Regions from separate parts of the Paenibacillus sp. tmac-D7 genome, predicted to be linked through region 1. Evidence: riboswitches for the same ligand, from Rfam matches in the RefSeq annotation. Region 1 holds a riboswitch; each other region holds the start of a gene.

Region 1 (4,543 bases):
AAGCTAAGAGCGGCGGTTTTTGGAAAAAATCGCTGATCGGCATGGCCTTGTTTACGGTGGCGGCCGTGACCGCGGTCGGCGTGTTTCTATTGTTTATGGAGCTCGGGATCGGCCGGAAGTCTCCGGACTCGCAGCAAACCGCCGCGAAATCGGGCCAGAGCTCCGCTTTGCCGGAGACGCCGTCCGCAGCGAACCCGGTACCCGCGACACCGGCTGAGCCTCAGTCATCGTCGGAGGCGCAACCCGGAGAAGGTCAAGCCGTCACAGCGCCGCAGCTGGTCGGTCTAAGCAAAGAAGAAGCGGAGAAACAGGCGCTGGCCGCCGGTCTTCGGTACCAGTTTTATATGGAGAAAAACCCGCATTCGGCAAATACGGTGTTTCGTCAAAGTCCTGCGCCGGGCACTCCGCTCCAGAAAGGCGACAATGTATCGTTCTGGGTAAGCAAAGGGCCTTAAGCAGACGAAGAAGGACGGGAATTCCGGGCGTCAAGACGCACCGGATATCCCGTCCTTCTTCTCTTTGTCGATCGCTTCAGACATTGTTTTATCGGTTAGATGGGCGTAAATTTGTGTCGTTTCGGGCGAGGCGTGACCGAGCTGCTCCTGCGTTTTGTACAGATCGTTGCGCAAGTAATAGTCCGTCGCGAACGAATGGCGCAGTTTATGAACCGATAAGTAAGGTTTGCCGAATCTTTTGGCATATTTGATCACCATTTCCTGAATCGCCCGTTTGGTCATACGCTCGCCTTCCTGTTTGCCGTTAGCCAAAGCAAGGAAGAGCGCCTTCTCGCGTTTCGGCGCTTTGTAGACAGAGCTGCGAAGCTCCAAATAACAGGCCAGATCATCTACCGCGTCCTGCCGGAAATAGACGGGCGTTTTGAACGTCTCGTCGTTCTTGCCTTTGCGGAACGCATAAATAAGCTTCTTCTTCAAATCGACGTCCTCGACGTTCAGGTTAACGACCTCCGACACGCGCAGTCCGGAGTTGAGGATGAGGCTCACGAGACAGGCATCGCGTGTTTTATTGATCTCGTAAGCATAGGTCGCCTGCTTGTTCGATGCCACGTCTTGGCCGTAGCCCGTCTTCACATAGTCGATAAACTCGGCGATCTCCGCCTCCTGCAGCAGCTTGCCTTCGAGCTTGGCCGCCGAGTCTTTCGGTTTATGCGTCCGTTTAATTTCCACCTTCGCCATGACATTGCGCTTGAGCAGCGGGTAGAAATTCTCGTCCTCGGCGATTTGACTCAAATAATGAAACAACGAGCGCAGCGAGGACAGCTTGCGGGAAATGGTCGTTTTCGAATTGGCGTTCGTTTTGCGCATGGCGAGGAACATCTTGTAATGATCGATGCTCTCCATATGCAGCCGCTCGAGATCGAGGAGCGGCACATCTTTCATTTGTCCGGCCGTACTCAACCCTTCGGCGAGCAGCCAGCCGAAGAATGTCTCGTAATCCCTCACATATTCGAGCAGGGAAGAGGGAGACAAGTCGGGCAGTTTATAATTAATGAATTTCTCCACGTACCAGGGCATCAGCGGGATTTTTTTCTCCAGCTCCAAACGGTCTTTGACTTTGATTACGTTCATCGGGCCACGCTCCTTAACTGCCTGTATTCAGCAATTAGTTAACATAATTATAATTATGTATTGTTTTGTTGGTTGACAGCTGCTTGAACCGATCGCTGTACCCGTTATTTTATCACAATTGCAGGAAATCGGTTAGATATGGGGGTTGAATTCACAGGCAGGTTCGTGTACATTAAGGCTAGTCTTACACAAGTGCATATTGTGGGAACAGGTGCTTCAACTTCAGGTTGAAGCTTAATAGGGAAGTTCGGTGCAAATCCGATGCGGTCCCGCCACTGTAACAGCGTAGTTCGCAGCCACGAAGCCACTGATTCGCAACCAGATCGGGAAGGCAGCTTGCGGGCGTCGATGCTGGTAGCCAGGAGACCTGCCTGTTCTGACGACACTGATATACCTACGGACGATAGGGAGGTGTTAGGAAGCTGCTGCGATCGGTTTTCGTACGGAGGGTGAATGGCCCCTTTCGTTCCGAAAGTTTATCAGGATAAGAAGCATTTCTAACCGTCTACGGTTGGGAATGCTTTTTTTGTTGCACAAATTCATGGGAGGAGATTAAATGAAATCATCCAAAGTCTTGTCAATGATCGCGGTTATCATCGGATTTATCGTTTATTTTGTCGTGAACGAGCCGCAATCTGCTAATGCGATGCACATCATGGAGGGATTCTTGCCGCCAGGATGGGCGATCTTCTGGTGGGCGGTGTTTATCCCGTTCTTCGTGCTCGGCGTCCGCGCCATTGCCCGGATCACGAAGACGTCGCCGGAATTGAAGCTGCTGCTCGGTCTGGCGGCTGCGTTCACGTTCGTACTGTCCGCCTTGAAGCTTCCTTCGGTTACAGGCAGCAGCTCTCATCCGACCGGAACCGGTCTCGGCACCGTGATGTTCGGGCCGCTGCCGATGAGCGTGCTCGGTTCGATCGTTCTGCTGTTCCAGGCTTTGCTGCTCGCACACGGGGGATTGACGACGCTGGGAGCCAATGCGTTTGCGATGGCGGTTGCCGGCCCGATCGTCGGGTTCTTCGCCTACAAATTCATGGTGAAGACGACGGGTAAAGAAGTGTGGGCCGTCTTCACGGCAGCCGCTCTAGCCGATTTGTCGACGTATTTGGTAACTTCCGTGCAGCTGGCTCTGGCGTTCCCTGCTGCAGAAGGGGGCGTTGCCGCCTCGTTCATGAAATTTTCGGGTATTTTCGCCATCACGCAAGTACCGCTTGCGATTAGCGAAGGACTGTTGACTGTGCTTGTCTGGAACTGGCTGCGGTTGCACCATGCCGAAGCTTTGTCGGTTGTGCGGCATACAACGAAAGGAGTCGATCATTCATGACCAAAAGGATGAAAAACGGGCTGCTTATCGCCGGCGTCGTGCTGCTGAGCACGCTTCCGCTGCTTCTTGTCGACGGAGAATTCGGGGGAGCCGACGGGGCGGCCGAGGATATGATCCGCCAGCTGTCGCCGGCCTACGAGCCTTGGTTTGCTCCGCTGCTGGAGCCGCCTGCGGAAACCGAGAGCATGCTGTTCGCTTTGCAGGCCGCCGTCGGCGCTGCCGTGATCGGGTATACGGTCGGGCTTTATAAAGGAAACGCCGCGAAATCTAAAAACCGATGATCCATACGATCGATAGCTTGTCGTATACCAATAAGCTGCGGCACGTTTCCCCGATGTGGAAATGCGGATTTACGGCCGTGCTGCTGACGCTTGCGTATGCGGCGCAGCCTGCGGTTCAGGCTGTGATCTTCTGTTGGATGCTGGTCTGGACGGTCGGTTACGCGGGTATCCCGTTAAAGACGTACAGCTGGTTGTTCGGCGCATCGTGCTTCTTTTATGTGACCAGCTTGCCGGCGTGGGTAATCGAGGCGGCTTCGTCCGCCGCAAGCGTCCGGCCGGATGCGCTGCTGGCTGTTCCGGTATTTCGCGGGTGGTTGTATATTTCACCGGCGGCCTTGGTTCAGGCGGTGGAAGTGTTCGTGCGGATAGCCGCCTGTGAAGCGTGTTTGCTGTTCATCGTCTTCACGATTCCGTTCCCGGAATTGATGCAGGTGATGAAGCGGCTTCGCATGCCTCAAGCCGTGCTTGAGCTGATGGTGATTACCTACCGGTTCTTGTTCCACCTTTCGGATGCCGCACAAGGAATGATCGCCGCGCAGCGGGCACGGGGCGGACACGCAGGCTTCTGGCGCACGCTGCGGGACGTCGCGGCCTTGCTCGTACAGCTGTTTGCCAAGACGATGCACCGTTATCGGGGGTTGTCACAGGGTCTTATGTCGCGGGGATTTACCGGAGAGCTTCACTTTATGCCTTACGAACCTAAGCCGATTCCAGGACGTTACGGAGCCGAAGGCATTCTCGGTGCTGCGACGCTCGCGCTGCTCAGTATTTGGCTTCGAGTGGGGGGAGTGTGAGAGGATGAAGCCGATATTGGAAGCTTCAGATGTCACGTTCACGTACCCGGGCACTCAAACGCCCTCTCTGCGTCAGCTGAATATACGTATACCTGAAGGAAAACGTACGGCAATTTGCGGACCTAACGGCTCGGGCAAATCTACGTTCTTCCTGCATGCCGTCGGTATTCACCGGCCGAAGTCCGGAACGATGCTTTGGAAGGATGCGCCTTACGTTTATAAGAACGAAGACCTGCAGCGGCTTCGCCGGCAAGTCGGTCTTGTGTTTCAAGACCCGGAGCAGCAGTTGATCTTACATACGACTTACGAGGACGTATCGTACGGGCTGCGCAACGCCCGCCTGGAGGAGCAGGAAATACGCCGGCGCACCGAACGCATGCTGGATGTGATGGGACTTACGCCATGGGCGGAGACTCCGCTTCATCAATTGAGTCTGGGTCTAAAAAAACGCGTCGCCTTAGCCGGCGTGCTCGTGCTTGAGCCTGAGCTGCTGCTGCTGGACGAGCCGACAGCCTATCTGGATCGTCGTTCGGAGCATCGGCTGGTGGAGGAGTTAAA
Region 2 (4,543 bases), on a different contig from region 1:
GTCAAGGAAATGTCATAGCCCATCCGATCCACATACCCCCCTTTTCCACAAAAATCGATTTGCATATCGATGATGACAAGCGCCGTTTTCTCCGGCACAATCTTCCCGTCAAACGGCCAGTTGTACGGGTTCGCTTCCACTTGCATAAAATCACATCCCTTTCTCCCTGCTTAAACGATGATATATAACTTAACAAATGTTTGGGAAAAGGTTGTTATTGTATGATCCCCGTCCCTTATTGTTATATTATATGACGTAAAAAACCTGATTTCATTATCATCATTCAACAATTAATGGGGATTTTTATTGTGTCTTTTTAACAAAAAACGATTGATTATAAATATTGTGTCATTTTTTATTACATTGAAATCGTTTGTAAAATCATATGTGCAAAAAAAATAGACCTTTTTCCGGATATTCCGGAATAGAGTCTACTGCTTGTTTTTAACGCTTTCCTGACTAAAAAAGAGGGACCCTAGTCCCTCTTTCCGGTTAAAGATTGATTCAAAATTTGCATTTTTTCAATTTGATCTTTCGTTTCCTTCGTCCCTAAAGCGTGAATTTTTCGATAGATTTCTTGTAAGGCCATATCGTATCCGACGTTGGCCTGGTCGTAATGATAAGGAATGCCTGCCGCATGCGCTCTCCAAAAAGTGTCTATCTCGAAATCTTCCTCGACTTCAAACAACTCCTGAAGCTGCTTAATTTCTTCGTCGGTTGCCTCGATTTCTAATTCATAGGCGGCATCGCCTTGATTAGACATGATCGACCTGGATTGAACCGATACATAATACTTATTTCTCTCCATGTTAGTCCTCCGCGTTAATAAAAATAATACATCCAAATAGCGGCTCCGATCGCAAGAACAATCGGAAACAGCACATAAGCTATCATCATGGGGTTAGCGATGAAGTAATGCTTGACTGAAGTGGGATTCACTCCTTTATCCATTTCTTTGGTTCGCTGCCTCCGGATCAATACAATGGAAGCGATCAAAGAAATAACGATGATCAAGTAAGCCAAAGAAAGCAAAATTTTCAACATCGCATTATCGGACTCCTTAATTTAAAATTATTGTTATTTATTTTTCGTTAAAGAGATAAAAATTATGATTGACGGTTGACTCCTCAATCGGACTATTATTTGGAAAAAAATAAAAAACCTTGATTTCTCAAGGTTTTGTCACACCATTCCCGTATTAATTCCAAACGTCTTGTGCAATATTAACGACAAGACGTATTTTGTCCCACTGCTCCTCTTCCGTGAGAAGATTGCCTTCTTCCGTTGAAGCAAAACCGCATTGGGGGCTTAAGCAGAGCTGATCCAAGCTTACATACTGGGCAGCTTCATGAATTCTTGCTTTGATACGCTCCGGATTTTCCAGTTCACCGAATTTGGACGTGATTAATCCTAATACAAGTTGGATATCCTTTCTATTTACATGACGTAAAGGTTCAAATCCGCCGGATCGCTCATCATCAAATTCTAAAAACAGTCCGTCTACCTTGAGTTTGCCAAAAATAAATTCGGATACGCGATCATACCCGCCACTGGCCACATAAGTAGATTTAAAATTGCCCCTGCATATGTGCATCGTAATCTTCATATCTTCCGGCTTATTGGCTATCGATTCGTTAATAGCCCTGGTGAACAGCTGTGCTAATTGTTCCGCAGAAAAGCCTCTTGCCGCAATTTGTTCCTGACCTTTCTCGGAGAAAAATACGGACCACGAGGTATCATCCAATTGTAAATAGCGGCAACCAGCATCGTAGAAAGCCTGAATCGCTTTTTGATAAGCTGCGATCAAATCATTAAAAAATTCATCATAATTCGGATAAACGTCTTCTTCAATATGCCCTCTAAAAAATAACATGTTCGGACTAGGAATTGTAAATTTAGCAACATGCTTGCCTGCAATTTGATGAAGGAATTTATAATCCTCGATCATAGGATGGTTATGAAAATCTACTTTACCTGTTACTTTCACTCCGTGAGCTTTGGTTTGAACACCCTGAAATTGAATCCCTTGCTCCGTTTCATAGAGCTCAACACCAACAAGCTGCGATAGAAAATCGAAATGCCACCAAGCGCGTCGAAACTCACCGTCCGTCACAGCGGCCAAGCCCAATTTTTTTTGCATGTCAACAAGCCGGACGATTTCTTCATCTTCAATGATACGCAATTGCTCTGCTGTAATTTCCCCATTTTGCTTTTGTAAACGCGCCTGTTTAAGTCGCTCCGGTCTTAAAAAACTACCTACATGATCTGCCCGGAATGGTCCTTTAGCCAGTACTGCCGTCATTTTGCACATCTCCTCTTCTAAAATAGGATGTAGTGAAGCCGGATTCACTCCACATAGGATGATCCAAATGAAAAACCATGCAAAAAAGACATCTTCACCTCAACAAAAAGAAGGAAAAGATGCCTATGATTGCATGTGAACAAGCAGCGGCTCGTCTTTAACACTTTCCTATCTTCCGTAGGTTAAAGCAGTGTTGTCAGAACAGGCAGGTCTCCTGGCTCCGGAATTCACATCATCAGCGGCCTTCCCGATCCACGTTTATCAAGATCAGTGGCAGTATAGCTGAGACTCCTCCGTTACAGTGGCGGGACCGCGTCGGCTTTGCACCGGACTTCCCTATTAAGCTTTAGCTATGGCTAGAGCACCTTGTTCCCACAGGTTTTCAGTTGTAATTAATTAAGATCTTATCCTATTATCCTGTTAATATCAAGTTAGAATATAGCACAGCGATGCTTTATTACATGACTTATGTGGTTGTTCATCTAGCATGCGCTTGCGGCAGATCAGGGAGCTCATTCACCGAAATAACTTCATCGGTTTTCTTTTGGGGCTTCTGCCAATATTGATCGCTACCTGGCAGATCATCGAACCATGCCGCATCTTCAGGGCAATCCAACACTATGAACTTGCCGTATTCGTTATCCCGCGACTGGTGATATTTCAGATAGGCCTTTCCGTTATCAATAGCCAGAATTTCGATTTTGCCGGAGGTGTGACTCATGGATAGACGCACCCTTTTACCTAAGCCTGAAGTGCGCGCCTTGGCTTCTTCCACGATTCGGTACACTTGCTGCAGCGGCAGAACGAACTCGCGATTGCCGGCCACCGGACGATTGACGAAGAAATAATAGGGGGTTACGCCGGCCCATGACAGCTTATCCAGCAGCTCTGCCAATCGTTCGGGGTTATCGTTGATCCCTCTAAGAATAGGCGTCTGATTGACAACAATAGCGCCGGCTTGATGAAGAGCTTCAAAGCCTTTCTTGGCTTCGGCGGTAATCTCGCGAGGATGATTGATATGCGCCATCACATAAATCCGCTGGTTTACGTTTGAATGACGGCGGATGACTTCCAGCAATCGTTCGTCTTCATAAATCCGCATCGGATTAAAAACAGGTATTTTCGAACCGAGCCTTATAATTTTAACATGGTCGATTTCTCTTAACCGGCTCAGGATGCTTTCCAATTTGGCTGTTGCCAGAATCAAGCTATCTCCTCCGGTAAGCAGCACGTTGTTAATTTCCGGATGACTCGCAATGTAGGCTAGACCGGGATCCATATCTTTCGTCGCTTCATGAACGTCATTGCGAAAGAGTCGCTTCCGGAAACAATATCGGCAGTATGCACCGCATACTTCAGAAACCAGCAAGAGAGCCGTAGTCCGATATTTGTGCTGGCAGCCCGGCACTACGTAATTGGTATCCTCATCGGAGGCATCCCAACGCCCATATTCGGATAACTCCCCTTCATTAGGGATGACCAGCTTTCGGATCGGATCTTCAGGATCGTCCCAATCAATCAGGTTCAAATAATAGTCGTTCACCCGAAATACAAACTTATCTGTAATCGGTTTAAGCTTCTTTCTTTCATCCTCAGGAATTTCCAGTATCTTATCAATATCCGTTATATATTTCGGCTGTGTCATATTTGCTCCTCCTACTACGAGTTTTTTCAAACCACAGACCTGATCTGGTTCCCTCCTTTTCCTGGAATAAACGATTTGTGCTTTCTTTTAACAAGTAAAACAAAAAAGACCCGATCGAGACGAACGATATCGCAGCATGGCGATAACCGATCGTCATTCGAAGGGTCTTCAAACAAACAAAAAGACCCTGATCTCGGGTCAATAGATGCAGGTTAATGCAGACCCATCTCCTGCTGACGAGGTTAGCTGCCGGGCTCGGGAAAGATGGTTCCCTACATCGTTACATGATTCGCCCCAATTACATTGGTTCCCCCGCTTTCCGATTCGAAAACCGGAAATTAAGCGTACGTTTATGATATACAAACATTTTTGATAAGTCAAGGAAATATGTTTATCTGGTTTCCCGATGTAAGGTGTGTCTTTGGAGACGCGGACAATATTTGCGCATTTCCAATCGTCCGGTTTGATTCTTTTTGTTTTTTGTCGTCGTATAGTTACGATCTCCCGTTTCCGTGCAAGCCAATGTTACGATTACCCTCATCCTGTTCACCTCCTCTACAGTTGCCAATTACCTTGATTGCTCGTCCTCAAGCTCA
Region 3 (4,543 bases), on a different contig from region 1:
TGCCCTTGACTTTCGTCGCGTCAGGAGTTCCATCGCCATTCCTCAATGTTGTCGGTTACCGGCCATCCGTGTCCGTGCGGATGAATCTTCTGCTTGCCGATATCGAGGCCCAGCTTCACCAGATACAAGTGGTCCAGGTTCACGAGCCAGGCCCAAGGCGCATCCCCCTGCGCGCTCAAGCCGGTTTGGCCGTCCCACTGGGCTTTTTTCCACAGATTCCAGGCGTCTTTCTCATGGATCGCCTTCAAAGCCTGATTCATGTAAGCCTCAACGGCCGGATTGTGGTAAAATCCGGGATTGTAATAATCGACGCCGCTGAACTTGCTGCTGTACACATTGTACATTTCCACCGGATCGTGGCTTCCCCAGCCGAAGAGAACCGCATTCGCATGCATTTGCTTGCCAATGTCATCCCAGCTTTTCCCTTCCACCTTGACTTGAATGCCAAGCGGCTTGAGCGAATCGGCTGCGGCGAGAGCAAGTGACTGGCGGGTGACGTCGCTTGACGGGTAGATGAGGGTAAACTCGGCCTTCAGAGCGCCTTTCTCCACGATGCCGTCGCCGTTCGTATCCTTCCATCCGTCGTCCGCAAGCAGCTGCTTCGCCGCATTCATATCGCCGTCTTGAATGACGGCCTCGGCATTAAACCAGGGCAGCCCGTCATTAATCGAATACGCGGGCGTGCCGTGTCCCTCCAAGACGCCTTGAACCAGCGCCTTGCGGTCCAGCGCCAGATTGATCGCCTTGCGGATCGACAATTCCGCGGTGACATCGTTGCCGACCGGATATCCTTCTTTCGTTTGGCCGCCCGATTTTACGTAGGGAAACATGATTCCGCGGTTGTCCACCGTATGTATAGCTTGAAGCTGCATGCCGCTCACCTGCTGTTTGCTGAACGCCGCAGGGATGGCCGCCATATCGACCGTTCCGGCTTTGGCGGCGGCGAAAGCCGCATCCTCGGCAAGAAACAGGAATGTGATTTTCTTGAAGTAGGGCTTCGTCCCGTAATATTCGGGATTCGGCTCGACGATCAGCTGCTGCCCTTGATCCCATTGCACTAGCTTATAAGGGCCGGAGCCGACCGGTTTTTTGGCATAATCGCTGCCGTGCGCATGCTTCGGAACAATACCTGTGCTCACAAGCATCTGGGCGAAGGTCGATTGCGGTTCCTTCAATGAAAACTTGACCGTATGCTCGTCCGCCGCCGCCACATCCTTGACATTGCTTAAATCGATGGCAGAGCCGCTGCGGCTGCGGTTTGGAACGTATACTGAACGTCGGCGGCCGTTAACGGATGCCCGTCGGAAAATTTGACATCCTTCCGCAGCTTCACCGTCCAGTCCAGACCGTCCCCGCTGACCTCATAGCCCGTTGCAAGATCGTTGACGATATTCAAGCTGCTGTCGCGCTTGAGCAGCGTGCTTTGAAACAACGGAGATCCGTAGCGCCCCCATCCCGTTGTCGGATCGAAGCCTCCCTCGGCTCGCCGCCTATCGCAAGAACAAGCTCCTCCTTCGGGGCGGCCGCCTGCTCGGTCTTGGCCCGGGTGCAGCCGCTGATGCAAAGCGCTGCCACTAACAGCATCATTAGCGTCCATCGTAAACACATTTTTAAACTCAAACACTCCTTCGAATTAAGTTGTTAACGTGTGCAGTAGCACGTTTCATGTATATAGTAGCACTTGCATAGCGTAGCACATGAAACCAATTTCTGTCACTACAATTGTGCTATTATTTTTAAACTTTGTGTTACAACAACCGCTGCTCTGCCTCTTCTCCGCTTGTTCATAAAAAAGGTTTGAATAAACCTAAGAAATATTGTACTATTACTCGGTATTCGATAATTGAATCATGTGGAAATAGGTGCTCCGGACCGGTCGTTATGCCGGGCGGAGCTTAAAAGGGAAGTTCGGTGAAATGCCGACGCGGTCCCGCCACTGTAACAGAGGAGTCGAACGTCACCCGGCGCCACTAATCCTTCGGATTGGGAAGGCCGACGCAAGACGATGATTCTGGAGCCAGGAGACCTGCCTATTTTGACAGCACTGCTTTTACCTACGGGAGATAGGGAGGTGTTAAAGATGGCAGCCGCCGTACAAACAATCGGGAGGCATCTTTACCCTTGACTTTTACTGGGTAAAGATGCCTTTTTTGCATGGGAAAGCACCGCTTATGAAAACAAATGAACTGGAGGAATACCTATGAACCGAGCATTAAGCAGCAACCTGGGATATCCGCGAATCGGCGGCGGGCGCGAATGGAAAAAAGCGCTTGAGGCCTTCTGGGCCGGAAAGCTGCAGGAGACGGAGCTGGTCAGCCGCATGGAAGAAATACGGCTCAACCATCTTCGCACCCAGCAGGCGAGCGGCATCGACTTGATCCCTGTCAACGATTTCACCTTCTACGACCACATGCTGGATACGGCAGCGATGTTCGGGCTCGTGCCCGGCCGCTTCGGTTACGAAGGCGGCGAAGTGCCGCTGAGCACCTATTTCGCGATGGCCCGCGGCAGCGAGGGCGCCCCGGCCTGCGAGATGACCAAATGGTTTAACACCAACTACCACTACATTGTGCCGGAGCTGAACGGCGCCGAGCCGCAGCTGACCGTGAACAAACCGCTCCTGGCCTACCGGGAAGCCAAACTCCGTCTCGGCATTGAAGGCAAGCCCGTCCTGATCGGGCCATACACGTTCCTGAAGCTGTCCAAGGGCTACAAGACCGAGCACTTCGATAAGCTGCTGGAGCGGTTCGTGCCTTTGTATGCCCGCATATTGAGCGAGCTTGAGCAGGAAGGCGCGCAATGGGTGCAGATCGATGAGCCGATTCTTGCGACCTCATTAACGGAAGCCGATATGGAGCGGCTCGCATTCGTTTACAAGAAGCTGAACGAAGCGGCCCCACGTCTTAAGCTGATGCTGCAAACGTACTTCGACGCCGTCGATCTGTATGAACAAATCGTTACGCTGCCGGTTCAAGGCATTGGCCTCGACTTCGCTCACGGGCTGGACAAAAACAGCGAGCATTTGCTGCAATATGGATTTCCTGCAGATAAGAGGCTTGGCGTCGGCTTGATCGACGGACGAGGCATTTGGCGTTCCGATCTGGACGCGCGGCTCCGGCTGCTCCACACGTTGTCCCCGATCGTCCCGTATGAGAGAATGATGATCCAGCCAAGCTGCAGCCTGCTTCATGTTCCGGTCACGGCCGCACATGAAACGAAGCTGGAGCCTACGCTGCGGAACGCACTTGCGTTCGCAAACGAGAAGCTCGAGGAGCTCGTACTATTGACCCGAGCCGTGAACGAAGGTCCCGCGGCAATCGCAGCCGAGCTGGAACAAAGCCGTCAAGCGGTTCAGGAGCTCAACGCCTCCCCTTCCCGAAACAACGAACGGGTGCAGTCCGAAACGAGCCGGATCGCCCTCCAGCCGTCCGAGCGAAGCCGGCCCTTTGCGGAGCGGCGTGCCGTTCAGCAGAGCAAGTGGAACTTGCCGTTCCTGCCCACGACTACGATCGGCAGCTTCCCGCAGACGCTCGAAGTGAGACAGGCCCGGAAACATTGGAGAAGCGGCGAATGGAGCCAGGAGCAGTATGAAGCCTTTATCCGGGAACAAATTCGGACCTGGATCGCTTTGCAGGAGGAATTGGATCTGGATGTGCTCGTTCACGGTGAATTTGAACGGACGGATATGGTGGAATTTTTCGGCGAGAAACTGGACGGTTTTGCGTTCACGTCGAACGGCTGGGTACAGTCCTACGGCTCCCGCTGCGTGAAGCCGCCTGTCATATACGGCGACGTGGAATTCACAAAGCCGATGACGGTCGATGAAACCGTCTATGCGCAGAGCTTGACCGCTAAACCGGTCAAAGGCATGCTGACGGGCCCGATTACCATTCTGAACTGGTCCTTCGTCCGGGACGATATCCCGCGGGAGACGGTGGCCTATCAGATCGCTTTGGCGCTTCGCCGCGAAGTGGAAGCGCTCGAACGCGCCGGTGTGGAAATGATCCAGATGGACGAGCCTGCACTTCGCGAGGGGCTGCCGCTGAAGCGGGAAGATTGGCAGAAGTATCTGGAGTGGTCGGTGCTTGCCTTCCGGCTGGCTACATCGACGGTCAAGGATACGACGCAAATCCATACGCATATGTGCTACTGCGAGTTTCACGATATTATCGATTCGATCCGTGCCCTGGATGCGGACGTCATCTCCATCGAGACGTCCCGCAGCCACGGCGAATTGATGCACAGCTTCGAGGAGCACACCTACGATCACGGCATCGGTCTTGGCGTGTACGACATTCACAGTCCGAGAGTGCCTTCCGTGGATGAGATGGTGCGAATGATCGACCGCGCGCTTGCCGTGCTGGACCCCGAATTGTTCTGGATCAATCCGGACTGCGGACTCAAGACGAGAGGCGTTGACGAAACGATCGCAGCCCTCCGGAATATGGTCGCTGCCGCCAAACAGTACCGGGAACAAAGCTTAAAACCGGTCTGATACATGCTCCAGCGGGCATATCCGCCACACAACAACACAACGGCCGCT

Evidence for each region. A riboswitch is a leader RNA that binds a small molecule or an ion and turns the genes downstream of it on or off. The one in region 1 is predicted to bind cobalamin.
Region 2: it holds a riboswitch for cobalamin, as region 1 does, so the genes downstream of both, FKP33_RS03685 (5-methyltetrahydropteroyltriglutamate--homocysteine S-methyltransferase) here and FKP33_RS09665 (energy-coupling factor ABC transporter permease) in region 1, are expected to answer to the same signal.
Region 3: it holds a riboswitch for cobalamin, as region 1 does, so the genes downstream of both, metE (5-methyltetrahydropteroyltriglutamate--homocysteine S-methyltransferase) here and FKP33_RS09665 (energy-coupling factor ABC transporter permease) in region 1, are expected to answer to the same signal.

What each region holds. Positions count from the first base shown of each region.
Region 1 covers NZ_VIDW01000010.1:91,049-95,591, reverse strand. The annotation lists gene FKP33_RS09675 (PASTA domain-containing protein) at 1-455, shown strand, start outside; gene xerS (tyrosine recombinase XerS) at 486-1,586, opposite strand; cobalamin riboswitch at 1,779-1,975, shown strand; gene FKP33_RS09665 (energy-coupling factor ABC transporter permease) at 2,143-2,910, shown strand; gene FKP33_RS09660 (energy-coupling factor ABC transporter substrate-binding protein) at 2,907-3,191, shown strand; gene cbiQ (cobalt ECF transporter T component CbiQ) at 3,188-3,985, shown strand; gene FKP33_RS09650 (energy-coupling factor ABC transporter ATP-binding protein) at 3,990-4,543, shown strand, end outside.
Region 2 covers NZ_VIDW01000003.1:203,066-207,608, reverse strand. The annotation lists gene biuH (biuret amidohydrolase) at 1-146, opposite strand, end outside; gene FKP33_RS03695 (hypothetical protein) at 476-808, opposite strand; gene FKP33_RS03690 (hypothetical protein) at 823-1,044, opposite strand; gene FKP33_RS03685 (5-methyltetrahydropteroyltriglutamate--homocysteine S-methyltransferase) at 1,199-2,302, opposite strand; cobalamin riboswitch at 2,490-2,687, opposite strand; gene FKP33_RS03680 (KamA family radical SAM protein) at 2,781-3,947, opposite strand; cyclic di-AMP (ydaO/yuaA leader) riboswitch at 4,166-4,302, opposite strand; gene rpmG (50S ribosomal protein L33) at 4,339-4,488, opposite strand; gene FKP33_RS03670 (hypothetical protein) at 4,516-4,543, opposite strand, start outside.
Region 3 covers NZ_VIDW01000003.1:174,408-178,950, reverse strand. The annotation lists partial or broken gene FKP33_RS03585 (ABC transporter substrate-binding protein) at 21-1,587, opposite strand; cobalamin riboswitch at 1,844-2,048, shown strand; gene metE (5-methyltetrahydropteroyltriglutamate--homocysteine S-methyltransferase) at 2,201-4,495, shown strand.